2 regions of the Citricoccus sp. SGAir0253 genome follow, and region 1 is predicted to be linked to the other one. Evidence: riboswitches for the same ligand, from Rfam matches in the RefSeq annotation. Region 1 holds a riboswitch; the other holds the start of a gene.

Evidence for each region. A riboswitch is a leader RNA that binds a small molecule or an ion and turns the genes downstream of it on or off. The one in region 1 is predicted to bind thiamine pyrophosphate.
Region 2: it holds a riboswitch for thiamine pyrophosphate, as region 1 does, so the genes downstream of both, thiC (phosphomethylpyrimidine synthase ThiC) here and E7744_RS01280 (bifunctional hydroxymethylpyrimidine kinase/phosphomethylpyrimidine kinase) in region 1, are expected to answer to the same signal.

Annotation. Positions count from the first base shown of each region.
Region 1 covers NZ_CP039424.1:267,531-273,010, reverse strand. The annotation lists gene E7744_RS01285 (MFS transporter) at 1-988, opposite strand, end outside; gene E7744_RS01280 (bifunctional hydroxymethylpyrimidine kinase/phosphomethylpyrimidine kinase) at 985-2,865, opposite strand; TPP riboswitch at 2,856-2,949, opposite strand; gene E7744_RS01275 (hypothetical protein) at 3,127-3,534, shown strand; gene E7744_RS01270 (NADPH-dependent F420 reductase) at 3,709-4,374, opposite strand; gene E7744_RS01265 (DUF3427 domain-containing protein) at 4,497-5,480, opposite strand, start outside.
Region 2 covers NZ_CP039424.1:1,574,154-1,579,633, forward strand. The annotation lists gene E7744_RS06990 (winged helix-turn-helix domain-containing protein) at 1-7, shown strand, start outside; gene E7744_RS06995 (hypothetical protein) at 1,399-1,581, shown strand; gene E7744_RS07000 (amidase) at 1,607-3,022, shown strand; TPP riboswitch at 3,515-3,624, shown strand; gene thiC (phosphomethylpyrimidine synthase ThiC) at 3,623-5,353, shown strand.

The DNA.
Region 1 (5,480 bases):
ACAGCACGAACAGGCGGCGCCGGCCGGTGCGCGTGGACAGGTGCCCGGCCACGGCCATGACGACGGCCTGGGCCACCGAGGCGATGCCCATGACCACCGGGACCCCGGTGGCGGGCAGGCCGGTGTCGCTGGCCAGGCGCGCGGTGAGCAGCAGGACCGTGCTGTAGGTCAGCAGCCACAGGCCGGTCATCAGGACGAACACCTGCCAGAACGCCGGCGCCCAGCGGCCGAGGAGCACGTCCCGCACCCCGGCCCGCGGCGCGGCCGGCGCGGCGGCGGCCGCGCGGGCCCGGCGGTGGAACACGGGGGCGTCGGTGACCTGCCGGCGGTAGTAGACGAGCATGCCGAGGGACAGCAGCGCGCCGAGCACGAACAGCAGCCGCCAGCCCCACGCGGCGTAGGCGTCCGGGCCGAGCAGCACGAGCAGCCCGGCCACGGAGAACGCGATGGTGGCCTGCGCCCACGGGGCCATGGACAGGATCAGTCCGCTCACCAGCCCGCGGCGGCGCGGGGCGGACCACTCCATGGCCAGCGGGATGGCCGCCGAGTACTCCCCCGCCACGAAGATCCCGCACAGGAACCGCAGCGCCAGGATCAGCGCGATGGTCCCGGCCCCGAGCACCTCGTGCGTGGGGATCGCGGCGATGGCGAGCGCGCACGCCGCGGTGCCGCCGATCGCGATGCGCGTGGTGCGCGTGCGCCCGAGCCGGTCGGCGATGCGACCGAAGACGATGCCGCCCACCGGCCGGCCGAACAGCATCGCGATGACGATGAGCGCCCCCGTGGACGCGGCGGCGGCCGGTCCGGCCAGCACGAGCATCGCCGGGGCGAGAGCGGTCAGCGGCAGGAACATGTGGATGTTGTCGATCCAGTTGCCCACCACCCCGGCGCGCAGGGCGGCGCGGCCCGCCGGCGGCAGGGTCTCGGCCGGGGCCTGGGTCGCGGTGGCGGTCCCGACGGCGGCCGGCGCCGTGCTCCCGGCGCTCACCGGGCGCTCCCGGCGAGCTCGGCGGAGCGGACGTGGGCGTCCTGCTCGGGACCGTCTCCCGGACCGGACCCCGGGTCCGACGCCGCCTCGGCGGCGGGCCCTGCGGACGGCCGGGTGGCCGCGGACCGGCCAGGCAGCTCCCCCGGCTCGATGCGCAGGGCCTGCTCGAAGAACTCCAGCTCGTGCCGGCATGCGACCAGGTACGCGCGGGCCGCCTGGGCCCGCACGGCCGGGGAGGCGGCGGCGAGCTCGGCCTCCACGTGGGCCAGGGCGGCCTGCGTGGCGGTGACGAACCCGGGGTCGCGGTAGGTGTCCAGCCAGGTGGCGTACGGGTGGTCCGCCGGGACGGCGGGCAGGGCCGCGCCGACCTGGGCGTAGAGCCAGAAGCACGGCAGCACGGCGGCGGCGGCCACGGCCCGGTCCTCGCCGAGCGCGGTGGCCAGCAGGAAGTCCGTGTAGGCGCGGGTCACCGGGCTGGCGGCGGGCTCGGGGGCGTCACCGAGCCAGCCGCGGTGCAGCTCGGCCTCCACGGTGAGACAGCTGGTGGCCGCCTGCGACCAGTACACCTGCGCGTCCGGCGCGGTGCACCGGGCGGCGAGCGCGGCCAGGGCGCGGGAGTAGCCGTTGAGGTACAGCGCGTCCTGGGCCAGGTAGAAGTCGAAGGCGTGACCGGACAGGCTGCCGTCCACGAGCGCCCGGACGAAGCCGGACGCACCGATCGCCGCGGTGGTGTCCGCGCTGGCGGCCCACAACGACGCGGTCCACTCCCCCGCGGGGGCGACGGCGGCCGGCGCCCCCGCGTTGGTCGTCGCCGACGCCGGGGTCATGGCCGACGCGGCGCCGGGTCCCGCCCAGGACGTCCCGGAACCCGAGGAGTCCGCGGGCGCCGCGCCCCGTTCTCGCGCGGCGCCCGGGTCGATCGGCCCTCCCGGCTCGGTACCCGGCACGGCCTCCGTGCCCCGCGGGGCACCCAGGTCGGACGGGGCCTCGAGGAGGTGGGGGACGGCGTCGGGCGCCAGCCAGGGGGCGGCGGACCCGGCGGCCTGGAGCCGGCGGGAACGGTGGCCGTGGTCCACGGGCCCGTGCCCGGAGCCGACGCCCAGCGCCGCGCCGTGGACGATGGCCTCGTGCAGCCAGTCGGTGGCCCAGGCCAGCGCGGCGGCCGGGGTGTCCCCGCGGCCGAGCCGGGTGGCCAGGGCGGAGGACAGCGAGCAGCCGGTGCCGTGCGTGCTCGTGGTGTCCACGCGGGTGGAGGGCACGGGGATCCGCGTGCCGTCCGGGCCCACCCACGTGTTGGTGACCCGGCGGCCGTCCAGGTGCCCGGTCTTGACGGCCACGGCCACCCCGGTCTCCCCGGCCCAGCGGGCGGCCTGGTCGAGGGCCTCGTCCTCGGTGGCAGCGCGCGGGGCGCCGGTGAGCACGGCGAGCTCGTCGATGTTGGGGGTGACCACGGTGGCGCGGCGGCAGAAGGCGATCATGGCCTGCTCGGCCTCGGGTTCCAGCAGGCGGTCCCCGCTCGTGGCCACCATGACGGGGTCCACCACGAGCACGGGCGCCGGGTTCGCGTCCAGCCAGTCGGCCACCGTGGCGATGATCGCGGCGGTGCCGAGCATGCCGGTCTTCACCGCGTCCAGGGCCACGTCCTCGCCCACGGCGTCCAACTGGGCGCGCAGGAAGGCGGTGGGCGGGACGTGGAGGTCCCGCACGCCGTGGGTGTTCTGGGCGACGAGCGCGGTGACCACGCTCATCCCGTAGCCACCGGCCGCGGCGATGGACTTCAGGTCTGCGGCCGTGCCGGCGCCGCCGGACGGATCGGTGCCGGCGATGGAGAGCACCCGGGGAACGGGGCGCGCGAGGGTAGGGGAAAGTGAAGTCACGCGGACATCCCTTCGCTAGTACGAGCTAGATCAGGTTCCACGGGTGTGATCTCAGCGCCCTGTGGCGCACCCCGTGTCCGCGGCCAAGTGTAGGCCCACCTGCCGTGTGACGCGCTCGTTCGTGACGGTCGCGGGTCACCCAGCGGCGGCGGGACGAGGCCGCCGGAGGACCCTTGACAACCCGACGGCGCTGCCGAAAATCACAGGTATCGCCAATGGAACACGTGGGGTGCGACGACGCATGCTGGCAAAGGAGGAACGATGTTGTACCCACCCGAGGATGCCCGCGAGCTCACCGTGCTGATGCGCCTGAGCCGCGAGCTGGACGTCGTCGGTGACCTGACGGCCACCGTGGACGGTCCCTCCGAGTTGATCGCCTGGGTCCTGGTGCTGGGCCGGCCGGAGATCGTGGCCTGGCGGGCCGAGCAGACCGGCCACCGGTACATCCAGGCCACCGCCCACCGCGACCGCGCGCCGGTCCGGGGCATGCTCACCGCGCTGCTGTCCTGCGAGCACCACCGCGGGTTCTGGCGCGCGCTGCGCCTGGACGACCTGGAGGAGGGCGAGCGCCGGGCGCTCAAGGGCACGGACCTGTCCACCGCGTGGGAGTCCATGCCGATCACCACGGAGGACATCGCCCCGAAGCCGCCGGCGACCGAGGACGCGTAGGTCCTGCCGGAACCGCCGAGCCCGCCCGCACCGTGGGGTGCGGGCGGGCTCGTCGTGTGGTGCGGGTGCCTGCGGGCCGCTGCGCGGGCTGGGCGGTGCGGCCGGCGGGCCCTGGGGGCGCGCTCGTCAGGTGTGCCGCGTGTCAGCGGCGCCGGGCGTCAAGGGTGCCGAGGGTCAGGTGACGGCGACGGCACAGGTCTCGCGGAGCAGCGCCCGCATCCGGTCGGCCGGGTGCGAGGTGGCGAAGATAGTGGTGTCCGGCTCGAACGCGCGGCCGGCCGCGAGCGGCCCGGCGTCCACGGGGTCGTAGCCGAGGCGGTCCAGGAACACCCCGACGGCGGCCCGGGCCGTCGCGTCGTCGCCGGCCAGGGCCAGCGCGCGCCGGTCCGGGTGGTCCGCGGGGCGGGCGAGGGCCTCGAGGTCCCGGTAGCCCAAGTGATTCAGCGTCTTCACCACGCGGGAGGCGGCGAGGAAGTCCTGCACCACCTCGGAGGTGGAGCGCGGGTCGGCCTCGAGGGCCGCGATCCGCCCGTCGACGGGCGCCCAGTAGTTCATGGTGTCCACGACGGTGCGCCCGGCCAGGGCCTCGGCGTCCAGGGTGTGGAACCGGTGCATCGGCACGGCGAGGACGACGAGGTCCGCTGCCGCGGCCTCCGCCGCCTCCACGGCGCGGGCGCCGGGGGTGATGATGTCCGCGATCATCGCGAGCTCCGCGGCCGGCTTGGCGGTGGCGATCGAGACCTCGTACCCGGCCCAGAGCGACTGCCGGGCCACGGCCGTCCCGACGCGGCCGGCGCCCAGGACGCCGATGGTGCGGGGCGGGATCACGGGTGAGGTCACGGGGCTCCTCGGGGGCGCGGTGGAAAACTCTCGGGTTCACGTAACGCCGACGCGTGGGGGTTTGTTCCGGGCCTCTCCCCAACTCGTCCCTACCGCGCCCCCGCTTACGGGAACGCTCCCAGTCAGGCGACCGCGCTGGCCGTCCGGTAGACCTCGACCGGCATCTCGCGATGCAGCCGCCACGTGATCTGCATCGGGCGTTCGCCCTTCCACGATTCCAGCTCTGCCGTGCCGAGGCAGACGAATGGCGCGGTGCCGATGTCGTTGTCCGGCGCCTCACGCACAAATAGCAGCGTGTTGGTGCCATTGGACGTCTTGGTGGCATACCGCCGCCCCGTTGTTGACGTGGGAGTGGTGGCGTTCTGGCTCTCCCAGTGGAACCGGTCGCGGCTCATGGCGTAGTCGCGATACATGGTCGTCGGTGAGAAGTCCCGCTCGGACTTCTTGAGGTTGATCAACAGCGCGTCGGTTGCCAGCGATTCTGACCACGCCACTCCGGCCACGTGAACGGTGTCCGGAGATTTCTCGAAGGTGCGAATGCCCAGCGCTGGGAGGATCTCCTCGCGTCGATAGTGAGCATGTGTCAGAAGCGGTGTGGCGGCTGCCAGAGTCGTCTCGGAGGGATTGGTTCTGGTGGCCGACAGAGTGTGGTCGAAAATCTCCTTCACCTCCGCCACGAACTGCGTCTGGCTACGGACCCATGTGAAGGCCTGATCGAGCGAGGCAAAACGACCCTTCTGATAGATCGCGGTGAAGTACAGCATTTGGGCGAAGACCTGCTCGCGGTCGCTGAGATCAGCGACCCGCATGTCCTCGGTGAGAAGCCGCAGGTAGGTGTGCGCACGCTCCTGGTCGTCGACGTGTAACAGCGAAGAGGCGCGAAGAAGTTGACTCAGCTCGGCCTGTGGCAGCGCCTGACTCGGTTCGACGCGATCCGCCCGCATCTTGAGCGTCGTCCATGACCGGCCGTTCTTCCCCGCCCGATAGATGTCGGACAGGCTTCGGCCGGCATCCTCGAGGTATTCGGCCAGCCTGTACTCCCATATCGATTTGCCGTTGGCGTGTTCCCGGATGTCCTGAGCCAACTGATTCGCGGTCATCGCGAT
Region 2 (5,480 bases), 1.3 Mb from region 1:
CCCCTGAGCCTGTCCATCCTCCATCCGGTCAGGGTGGGCCCCGTCGGCGCTTCCTGGTCCTCGAGCCTCCAGGGTTGGCCCGGGCGGCCACGTAGGAGGATCTCGCCGTTCCCGGCGCCGGAACGCGGAACCGGACCTTGCTGCTGCGGACCGGCAGCCGGAATTTTCGACGGAGCAGGTCATCACTTTCTGCCAGCACCTATCCGCAGCGGGGTCCGATTGATACGCTTTCCGGGCTCCGGTGAGACGGTGCACGGGGTTGCGTGGAGGAACCTGCTCGGGGGAATCGAGCCCCTCCGGCGTAGACCCCACGTGAGGTGGCGCCCTTGCGGGCGCCACCTCACGCCGTCATGCTCACTGCGAGCTTGGTCGCGGTCGGCCGTGGTGTCACCCGCCCGCCCCCTCCCGACGCGTTGGGCATATGTCAGTCCATGTCAGGTCCGTTTTCGCTCGGCATGAGTGCTAATGTTTCGGCGGTCGGCGGCGTCCCCTCAATCCGTCAGCTGACATGTCGGGACGGCCCAGAGCCGTTGCGACCGGGCCGCCCCGCTTGCTGATCTCCTATCCACCAACCGGGGCGGCCTTCCAACGCCGGGGCGGCGGGATGAACGTCTCGGACGTCCCCCTGCCTGCCCCCCGGCCACCCCGTGATGGCTGGCGGGGGAAGGCCAGCACGAGTCATAGCATCGTGAACTCGGGCCGGGCGCTGGCCCACCGTGACCATCGGTCGCCTCGTGAACCGGCTTCCTCGCCGATGGCGGGCGAGCAGGTGGTGGTCGGCCTGCGCGGCCCCGGACCAGCAGTCGGGTGGGCGGAGGCTGGGTGTGCCCTCACGGGTCGGATGTGGACTCCGGGGCCAGACCCTGGCGGGGTCTGCCTGCAGTGGCGTACCACCATAGGGCCCCGGGTGCCTCGGGCCCGGAGTTCGGGCCGCGGAGCATCCGGTAGCCCTGCCTTGTGTCCTGCCAGAGCTCAGCGCGCACCAGGCGGTCGATGGGGCCGAGCTTGCCCTCGGAGAGCTCCCGGGCGACCGGGTGGCGGATAAGCCCGGTACGGCCATGGGTGGCGGTCCAGCTGCCGGCGCGAATGAACAGGCCCAGGGCCTCCCGCCCCTGAGCTCCGCGGAGCTCGGCGAGCCGGTGCACGTCTGGATGCCAGTCGAAGCTCCCCATCCCTGAACGCTAGGGTCACCGACCTGAGGACACCATCGTTGGCGGCGCGGCACTCCAGACCCGGTTCCGGGACGCAGGCCGGCACTCGGTGCGGTGGCGTCTGAATTCACCGGAAACAGGTATGGGTGGATGTGATGAGTGCCACGTCCGGGCGTGGCGGTGTGGCTAGACTCGCGGGACAGGAACCGCCCTTCTGGGAAGGGCTGAACACGGAGGCGAGCAGCGGATGAGTGGAGCCGAAGACCAGCAGGTGTGGGCGGCCGTGGTGCAGTCCACGGGCTTGTCCATCCCCGAGGCCGGGCGGGAGCCGTTTCAGGCGCTGGCCGGGGACATCCAGGCGCTGATGGGCCAGCTGCGCGGCACCGGCCTGGGGGAGACCCCGCCGGGATTCGCCTTCCATGCCCTGTGACTCCCCCTGTTGAAAGGACCCCGCCGTGGAACCCTATGAGTTGACCCTTGCCCAGTCCTCGGCGGCGATCGCCGCCGGCGAGCTGTCCCCGGTGGAGCTGACCGGGTCCTGCCTGCAGCTCATAGACGCCGCCGAGCCGCACCTGAACGCCATGGTCACCCGCACCGCGGAGGCCGCCCTGGCCCAGGCCGAGGCCGCGCAGGAGCAGATCGCCCGGACCGGCCCGCGCGGTCCCCTGCACGGGATCCCGTATGGGGCCAAGGACCTGTACAACACCCAGGGGGTGCTGACCACCTCCAGCTCGGCGGTGCGGGCCGAGTTCGTGCCCGATCAGGACAGCGCGGCGGTGGCCGCGTTGAACGAGGCCGGGATGGTGCTGTTGGGCAAGACCCACACCCACGAGTTCGCCTTCGGGGGCATCACGCCCACCACCCGCAACCCCTGGGACACCACCCGGGTGCCCGGCGGGTCCAGTGGCGGGTCGGCCGCCGCGGTGGCCGCCGGGTACTTCCCGATCGCGCTGGGCACCGACACGGCCGGGTCGATCCGGATCCCGTCCTCCGTGTGTGGCACGGTCGGGATCAAGCCGACCTACGGGCGCACCTCCCGGTACGGGGTCGCGTCTCTGTCCTGGTCCCTGGACCACGTCGGGCCCATCACCCGAACCGTCGCCGACGCCGCCGTTGTGCTCGGCGCGCTGGCGGGGTACGACCCGCGGGACCCGGCCAGCGTGGACCGGACCGCCGAGGACTTCACGGTGGGGCTCGGCGCCGGGGTGGAGGGCCTGCGCATCGGGGTGCCGCAGAACTACTACACCGACGCGGTCGACCCCGATGTCGCCGCCGCCACCGCCCGGGCGGTAGAGGTGTTCCAGGACGCGGGGGCGATCATCGTCCCGGTCACCGTGCCCTTGAGCGAGCGGTACAAGGCCGCCGAGTGGGCGATCATGCTCGCCGAGGCCAGCGCCTACCACCGAGAGACGATGCGCTCTGACTACGAGCTCTACACCGAGGACGTGCGGGCGTTCCTCGAGGTCGGGGAGACCATCCTGGCCGCCGACTACATCGACGCCCACCGCCACCGTCAGCAGATCAAGACCGCCTGGCAGCAGCTGCTCACCGACGTGGACCTGGTCCTCGCCCCGACCACGCCCATGCCGGCCGTCCCGGCAGACCAGCTCATGTACGAATGGGCCGACGGGACCCGCGAGCACGCCACCGAGGGCTACACCCGGCTCTGCATCCCCGCCAACCTCACGGGCCTGCCGGCGATCTCCGTGCCCAGCGGCTTCACCGACACGGGCCTGCCCCTGGGGGTGCAGCTCATCGGCCGAGCCTTCGAGGAGGCCACCGTGCTGCGCGCGGCCCACCACTTCGAGACCGCAAACGACCACGTCGGGCGCCTCGCTCCCTTTCAGGACGCCACCGCAGGACGGGCCTGACCCACCCACCGCTCCAGGATCAGTGGGGGCCAAGCTCCACCAGTGGTGTCGCCCGCAGGAACACGTGGCTCGGTTCTCGCCGCAGTGTCTCGTGTTGTCGCCGCACGCTGGTCCCCGACAGTCGCGTCTGTACCCATGGTCGGGGCCGTCGTCGAGCGGCCACGGAGGGCCGCCGGTTGGCCATCAGCTCGGCACGTAGACACATGGTGCGTCGCCGCCGGCAGGTCACCTGCTCCGGCCTCCGGACACCGCTCCGGGGCACCCTGTCGAGCGTGGGTGTTGGACCGGAGGGGACCAGCAGTTGGCATCTGGCCAGCCGCTGGGCGACTGCGACGCCCCCGTCGTGAGGGGAGGCTCATCGGCCACGACCCTGGCCGGGCTGGGTGACGCCAGGGGCAGGAGCAAGTACGGGACCGGTGACCGAGGCCGGCGAGGATGAGAAGGCATCGGAAAGTGGACACGGCTGGGGAGGGGACGGGGTGTTAGGGTCGGTGCCGTCCACACGGGTGCCCCACTGCAGGGGCTGAGATCGGGCTGAGGCAGCCTGCGACCGTCGAACCTGTCCGGGTCATGCCGGCGAAGGAAGTAGGAACATTTCCCATGAGTGCATCAGATGCGCACGTCCTTTCGTATGTCCACGATGCCGCGCACGGGCTGGCCGTGCCGGTTACCGAGATCGCCCTGGGGGACTCTCCTGGCGGGGTGCCCAATCCGCCGCTGCGGGTGTACCGGACGGCCGGCCCGGGCAGTGACCCGGTGGTCGGGCTGCCCCCGACGCGTGGATCGTGGATCCGAGGCCGCGATGACGTTGAGGAGTACGCGGGGCGCGAGCGGAACTTGCTCGATGACGGCCGTTCCGCGATCCGGCGTGGCGAGGCCTCCCAGGAGTGGAAGGGCGCCCGCCCGGTGCCGCTGCGCGCCAAGGCCGGCCGGACCGTCACCCAGATGCACTACGCCCGGGGCGGGATCATCACCGAGGAGATGCGCTACGTGGCCCTGCGGGAGAACTGCGACGTCGAACTCGTGCGCTCGGAGGTCGCCGCCGGGCGGGCGATCATCCCGGCCAACATCAACCACCCCGAGTCTGAGCCGATGATCATCGGCAAGGCGTTCCTGGTGAAGATCAACGCGAACATCGGCAACTCCGCGGTCACCAGCTCCATCGCCGAGGAGGTGGACAAGATGCAGTGGGCTACCCGGTGGGGCGCGGACACCGTCATGGACCTGTCCACCGGGGACGACATCCACACCACCCGGGAGTGGATCATCCGCAACTCCCCGGTGCCGATCGGTACCGTGCCGATCTACCAGGCCCTGGAGAAGGTCAACGGTGAGGCCAACGCCTTGACCTGGGAGATCTACCGGGACACCGTGATCGAGCAGTGTGAGCAGGGCGTGGACTACATGACCGTCCACGCCGGGGTGCTGCTGCGCTACGTGCCGCTGACCGCGGACCGGGTCACCGGGATCGTCTCCCGCGGGGGGTCGATCATGGCCGGGTGGTGCCTGGCCCACCACGAGGAGAACTTCCTCTACACCCACTTCGACGAGTTGTGTGAGATCTTCGCCCGCTACGACGTCGCGTTCTCCCTGGGCGACGGGCTGCGCCCCGGCTCGATCGCCGACGCCAACGACGCCGCACAGTTCGCCGAACTCGACACCCTGGCCGAACTCACCGCCCGGGCGTGGGAACACGACGTCCAGGTGATGGTCGAGGGCCCCGGGCACATCCCCCTGCATCTGGTCCGGGAGAACGTGGAGCGCCAGCAGGCGTTGTGCCACGGCGCCCCGTTCTACACCCTGGGCCCCCTCGTGACGGACATCGCCCCGGGCTATGACCACATCACGAGTGCCATCGGGGCCACCGAGATCGCCCGGTACGGCACGGCGATGCTCTGCTACGTGACCCCGAAGGAGCACCTGGGACTGCCGAACAAGGACGACGTGAAGACCGGGGTCATCACCTACAAGATCGCCGCCCATGCCGCGGACCTGGCCAAGGGCCACCCGGGGGCGACCGCGCGGGACGATGCCCTGTCCCGGGCCCGGTTCGAGTTCCGGTGGCGGGACCAGTTCGCCCTGTCCCTGGACCCGGACACCGCTGAGGCCTTCCACGATGAGACGCTGCCGGCCGAACCGGCCAAGACGGCCCACTTCTGCTCCATGTGCGGGCCGAAGTTCTGCTCCATGCGCATCTCCCAAGACATCCGCGACCAGTACGGCAGCGCACAGGCCCAAGAGGCGATCGCCGGCATGCAGGCCAAGTCCGCGCAGTTCCGGGCCGCAGGATCCAAGGTCTACCTCGACGCCCCCGCCGTTCCCAGCGCCTGAGCAGCGCAGCCCCGGCGCCAGCCACGGAGCGAACGGCCCACTGCCGGAACCAGGCCGAACCCCTGGACTGTGCATCAGATGCAACCCACATGATCCGAAAGGGAATCGATGACCGGCTGTGGTCCCA